2 linked regions of the Martelella endophytica genome follow. The protein of the gene in region 1 interacts with the protein of each later gene in a pairwise test. Links are inferred from orthologs where the notes say so. Each region holds a gene or a part of one and is shown on either strand. Other genes may lie near its edges.

The links. The genes of interacting proteins can lie anywhere in the genome.
Region 2: the proteins of TM49_RS00590 (region 1) and ccmE interact in binary tests that used the Escherichia coli proteins (3 or more experiments, as listed by UniProt). The link is inferred for Martelella endophytica from one-to-one orthologs.

Annotation. Positions count from the first base shown.
Region 1 is NZ_CP010803.1:129,184-132,148, reverse strand. Bases 17-2,909 are described here. They hold TM49_RS00590 (heme ABC transporter permease), read right to left. Parts: upstream 1,902-2,909; coding sequence 1,131-1,901; downstream 17-1,130. Other genes in these bases: ccmA (heme ABC exporter ATP-binding protein CcmA), read right to left, coding at 2,602-2,909; ccmB (heme exporter protein CcmB), read right to left, coding at 1,940-2,599; ccmD (heme exporter protein CcmD), read right to left, coding at 967-1,131; TM49_RS00600 (DsbE family thiol:disulfide interchange protein), read right to left, coding at 389-970; TM49_RS00605 (YitT family protein), read left to right, coding at 17-382. In the rest of the region: more of TM49_RS00605, read left to right, coding at 1-16; more of ccmA, read right to left, coding at 2,910-2,965. UniProt on the Escherichia coli protein: Required for the export of heme to the periplasm for the biogenesis of c-type cytochromes.
Region 2 is NZ_CP010803.1:4,018,365-4,021,411, forward strand. What follows is about bases 1-2,975. They hold ccmE (cytochrome c maturation protein CcmE), read right to left. Parts: upstream 1,724-2,975; coding sequence 1,277-1,723; downstream 1-1,276. Other genes in these bases: TM49_RS18510 (heme lyase CcmF/NrfE family subunit), read right to left, coding at 1-1,280; ccmI (c-type cytochrome biogenesis protein CcmI), read right to left, coding at 1,720-2,853; TM49_RS18525 (hypothetical protein), read right to left, coding at 2,970-2,975. Also shown: more of TM49_RS18525, read right to left, coding at 2,976-3,047. UniProt on the Escherichia coli protein: Heme chaperone required for the biogenesis of c-type cytochromes. Transiently binds heme delivered by CcmC and transfers the heme to apo-cytochromes in a process facilitated by CcmF and CcmH.

The sequences.
Region 1 (2,965 bases):
CGGCCTCGCCTTCACGCTCAAGACCTTCGTCTCCGTCGCGCTGACCTCGGCGCTGACCGGCATCGTTCCGCAGTTTCTGACCATTGGGGAAACCCATCCGCTGGCGGCGGGGTTTTTCGGCGGAACGCTGGTCGGTACGGCGCTCCTGATCTTCTTCCGCCACAGCGCCAGCCTCGGCGGCTTCGGCATTCTGGCGCTCTACCTGCAGGATCGCCTCGGCTGGAAGGCAGGCTATGTGCAGCTCGGCCTTGATGGCATGGTGCTGGTGCTGTCCTTCTTCGTCGCCTCGCCCTTCATCATTGCCTGTTCGATCGCGGGCGCCGTCGTCATCAACCTCATCCTCGCCGTCAACCATCGCCGCGACCGCTATATCGCGATGTAGCCTGCTTCAGCGGCCGGCCGCGCGGCTGATCTCCGGCAGGATTTCGCGCGCATAGGAGGCGGCATCGATCGGACCGATCTTCTTGTAGAGGATGGTGCCCTCGGGGGAGACGAGGAAGGTCTCGGGAATACCATAGACGCCCCAGTCGATCGCCTCGGCGCCACGGGCGTCGACACCGATCGCGGCATAGGGATTGCCGAGTTCGCCAAGAAAGCGAAGGGCGTTGTCGGACTTGTCCTTGTAATTGATGCCGACCAGATGGACCGCCGGGTTCTTCGAAAGCTCCAGCAGAAAAGGGTGCTCCTGCCGGCACGGCACGCACCACGAGGCGAAGACGTTGACCAGCGTCAGCTTGCCGGCGATCTCGGCATCGGTCAGCGCCGGGCGTTCGCTGCCGGGAAGCGCGGGAAGGTCGATCGGCGGCGCCTGCTTGCCGATCAGCACGGAGGGGATTTCCGACGGGTCGCGGCCAAACAGGATCTGCCAGCCGAAGATGCCGAAAAGTCCGATGACGACGATGAGCGGAATGGCGGCGAAAGCGTAGCGGCGGCCATTCGCCGGCGTCTCTTCATGCTTGTCAGTGGTCATGCCTGCGGCCGTCCGGTGCTGCGACGGGAGACCCCGGCTTTCTCGAGTGCCTCAAGCTTGTGCCTCTGGATGCGGCCGTCGGCGATGAGCCAGATAACAAGGCTGGCAAAGACCAGTGCGGTTATGCCATATGCGGCGAGAATGAAGGGGGCGTGATCCATCAGCTTACCCTTTCGACCGTGCCGGCACCGATGCGGCTTGCCGCGACCTTGCGCATTGCGGAGACACGCCGCCTCAGGATCTCGTTTCGCATGGCGGCAAAATGCATGGTGAAGAAGGCGAAAGTATAAGCGAAAGCCATCACCAGAAGCGGCCAGAGGAATTCCGGGTCAATGGTGGGGCCGCCGATCCGCAGCACGCTTGCCGGCTGATGTAGCGTGTTCCACCAGTCGACGGAAAACTTGATGATCGGGATGTTGACGACGCCGACGAGGATCAGGATCGCGGCAAGCCTGGCGGCGCGGGCGGGTTCGTCGATGGCGCGATGCAGCGCGATGATGCCGAGATACATCAGGAACAGCACCAGTACCGAGGTCAGCCGCGCATCCCAGACCCACCAGGCGCCCCACATCGGCTTGCCCCAGAGCGAGCCGGTGACCAGTGCCAGAAAGGTGAAGGCAGCGCCGATGGGGGCGGCCGCCTTGTGCGCGACATCTGCCAGCGGATGGCGCCAGACCAGCGTGCCAAGGGCCGCGGCCGCCATCACCATGTAGCACATCATGGCAAGCCAGGCGGCGGGTACGTGGATATACATGATGCGAACGGTGTCGCCCTGCTGGTAGTCGCCCTCGGTGGTGAAGGCGAGCCACAGGCCAATGATGAAGAGCACGGCCGTGATGCCCGCAAGCACCGGCACCACCCGGCCGACAAGCGCAAGAAACCGTGTCGGGTTTGCAAGCCCCGAAATCATGCCGCCTCTGGTTCCGTTCATCGTGCTCATGGTTTCTTCCCTTGCCCCAAGGATGTCGCTCAATCCGCCGCCTGACGCAAGGCCGCGGCCGCGGCGAGGGGGCCGATGACCGCAAAAAACAGCATCAATGCCACCAGGATCAGAAATGGCGGCAGAAACGGTTGCGGGTCGGTGACCGCCGCATAGGTGGCGCTGACACCGAAGATCAGCACCGGCACGGCGAGCGGCAGCACCAGCACCGGCACAAGCAGGCCGCCGCGCGGCAGCGACACGGCAATCGCGGCACCGGCTGCGCCGATAAAGGTGATGGCCGGGGAGCCCGCGAGCAGCGTCAGCGCCGCTGCGCCGAGCGCCCGCGCCTCGACATTCAGCATCAGCCCCATGACAGGAGACAGCGCCACGAGGGGCAGCACCGATGCCGTCCAGTGCGCGAGACACTTTACCAGCACGGTGACGACAAGCGGCATGTCCTGAATCAACAGAAGATCGAGCGAGCCGTCCTCCCGCTCGGCCTGAAACAGCCGGTCGAGCCCGATCAGCGTTGCAAGCAGCGCTCCGATCCACAAGACGGCCGGGCCGATGCGCGACAGCAGTGCAAGGTCGGGGCCGACGGCAAAGGGAATGACGGCAATGACGGAGAAGAAGAACAGAAGCCCGATCAGCGCTCCACCGCCGGCACGCACCGCAAGCTTCAGGTCCCTGAGATAAAGCGCCAGCACGATCAGACGCCCTCCGGCAGAAAGGGGTCGGCGGCAAGCTCGACAGGGCCGGAAAAGCCGAGCTCTCCGCAGTTGGAAAGCGCGAGCGGCTCGTGGGTGGCGATGATGGCGATGCCGCCTTTGGCCAGATGCCGGTTGACGATATCTTCGATCAGCACCTTGGATGCGACATCGAGCGAGGCTGTCGGCTCGTCGAGCATCCACACCGGGCGATGGGCCACAAGCAGCCGCGCGAAGGCCAGGCGTCGCTTCTGGCCGGCGGAAAGATAGCCAAAGGGAAGATCGAGCGCGCCCGCAAGCCCGACGGCGTCAGCAGCGTCCTCGAGCGAAACAGAATCGCCCCCTTCGTAGTCCCCCATGAAGTCA
Region 2 (3,047 bases), 3.9 Mb from region 1 along the record:
GCGATCAGCCGTTCGGCGGCAGCCTTCAGGTCGCCGCGCTTCCATGAAAGCATCGGCCCGAAGGGCACAGCTAGCAGCAGCGGCACCATGAGCGAGCCGAAGGTGAGATTGAAGAAAGGCGGACCGACCGAGATCTTGTCGCCGGTCAGCGTTTCAAGCAGCAATGGGTAGAGTGTTCCGACAAGCACCGTTCCTGCCGAAACCGTCAGGATCAGATTGTTGAAAACAAGAGCGCCCTCGCGCGAGATCGGCGAAAACAGGCCGCCAGCCTTCAGCAATGGCGCCCGCCACGCAAAAAGTGCCAGCGAGCCGCCGATGAAGAAGGCCAGTATTGCAAGAATGAAGACGCCGCGGGATGGATCGGTCGCGAAGGCATGCACCGAAGTGAGGACACCGGAGCGAACCAGGAAGGTGCCGAGAAGCGAAAGCGAGAAGGTGAGGATCGAGAGCAGGATCGTCCATATCTTCAGCGCTTCGCGTTTTTCCATAACAAGCGCCGAATGCAGAAGCGCGGTCCCCGCCAGCCACGGCATGAAGGAGGCGTTTTCGACAGGATCCCAGAACCACCAACCGCCCCAGCCGAGTTCGTAATAGGCCCAGTAGGAGCCCATCGCGATACCGGCCGTGAGGAACAGCCAGGCAAGCAGAGCCCATGGCCGCACCCAGCGAGCCCAGGCCGCATCGATACGCCCGCTCACAAGGGCGGCAACGGCAAAGGAGAAACAGACGGAGAAGCCGACATAGCCGAGATAGAGCAGCGGCGGATGGATGGCGAGGCCGACATCCTGAAGGATGGGATTGAGCTCGCGTCCCTCCCCCGGCGCCGGCGACAATCTGAGGAAAGGGTTCGACGTCAGCAGAATGAAGAGCAGAAAGGCGACCGCAATCAGCGCCTGCACAGACAGCACATTGGCGCGCAGCACCTCGGGTAGATTTCGCCCAAAGGCCGCGACCAGGGCGCTGAACAGCGTCAGGATCAGCAGCCACAGCATCATTGAGCCTTCGTGATTACCCCAGACGCCGGTAAACTTGTAGAGCAGCGGCATCAACGAATGCGAGTTCTCCCAGACGTTCCGGACGGAGAAATCGGAGGTCAGATGGGCGCGGATGAGGACGGCGAAGGAGAAGGCCACCAGTCCGAACACCGTCAGCGAGCCGCTCGTGCCGACAGCCATCATCTGGACATTGCCGCGGCGGGCGCCGAGAAACGGTATCACTGCCGTTACCAGCGCCGCAGCGAAGGCAAGGATCATTGCGAAGAGCCCGAGTTCGACGATCATTGCGTTTCTTCCCCCTCCCATACGCCGTCATGCTTCAACCGGTCGGCGACCTCTTTCGGCATGTAGTTCTCATCGTGTTTCGCCAGCACCGAGTCGGCCAGGAACACGCTGTCGTCGGGACCGAACCGGCCTTCGGTTACGACGCCCTGCCCTTCGCGGAAGAGATCGGGCAAGATGCCCTGATAGCGAACCTCGACTGTACCGCCGCCATCGGTGACGGCGAACGCGACATTCCGCCCTTCAGAGCGTCGCACCGAGCCTTCTTCAACCAGGCCGCCCAGCCGGATCCGCGTGCCCGGCGCCACCGGCGTCGTCGCAAGGTCGGACGGCATGTAGAAGTAGGAGACGCTGCGACTCAGGGCAAACATGACGAGCAAGACGGCTGCAGCGACAACGCCTACCCCAACACCGATCACCACCAGGCGTTTCTGTTTACGCTTCATGGGCTTGTCGCCTCCAGCTGCAATGCCGAGGCAAGGGCGGCAAGCCTGTCGGCCGGTTCGCTACCTTCGCCGAAAAAGGCCGTCGCCCGGTCGACCGCTTCGCCAGCGGCCGCTTTATCGCCGAGTACGGCATAGGACCGGACGAGCTGCATCCATCCATCTATGTCGTCAGGGTTGGCCGCAAGCCGATCGGCGAGGCCGCTCACCATTCCGCGAACCATGTCACCACGCTCGCTTTCGGAAAGCGAGGCAGCCGCATCGATCGTCTGTTGGTCAGGCCCGTTGCCGACCACGCCTGCGTTTGCGACAGCGTTCCGGTTGGCAGAAATGTGCTGATTGATCAGGTCGCGCATCGGCGCGCCTTCTGGGAATCGTGCGGCCAACTGGGAGAACTGACGAAGCGCATCGGCGTTATCGCCACTCTGTTCCGCGGCAAGCGCCACGAAGAACGAAGCGCGGTCGTCGCCACCGTCTCCAGCAGCGGCTTGTCGAAACACCTCCAGCGCCTCATCGGCCACGATGCCAGAAGACTGCCGGACCATGGCCTCGCCAAGCCCCACGAGCCTGTCAGGACTTGGCCCGGTCAAGCGTATGGCATTGGCATAGGCCTCGCGGGCTTCGCCAAATCGACCTTGGCGGAAATAGACGGGAGCAATGACATCCCATCCGCGGGCGTCATCGGGATTGGAAGCAAGATGCTGCTCGACTCGTGCGACCAGAACCGAGAGTTCGGGTTGGTCCGCCGAAAGCCGCGCAGCCAAAGGCTGATCCGACATGCCCGGCGATCCAAAATAGGGATAGGCAAGACCCGCACACACGAACACGGCTGCAACGGCGATGACCAGGCTCCACTTCGAACGGCTCGCATCGCTTTTTTGCTTGCCATCGTGCTTGTCCGACCCAGCCGCCAGGAGCCTTCGCCCCACCTCGGCCCGTGCCGCCTCGTAGGTGTCCGCCTCGATCAGCCCTTCGGCCCGCTCTCGCTCCAGCTCCCGCAGCTGATCGCGGTAGACGGTTTCCCCGCTTGCGGCCGAATCGTCAGAACGTCCGCGGATGCCGAGCAAAAGCGGAAGCGCCGCCGCAATAACGGCAGCCAGCAGCAAAACAATGGCTATCGCGGCAAAAAACATGGCACTTTCGTACTGCAGCGGACAGCAATTTCCAACCGTATTGATCACCTAGCCGGCTGAAATCACGCGAAAATGAGACGATCGACCAAAAGGCCTGACAATCGTCAGTATGTTCCTTAGTTCAAGAGACTCCAATTGCCGCTGGCATCGCGGCAGGCTGCCCCCCGACCGGTATACTCGCTGCCGCCGACATA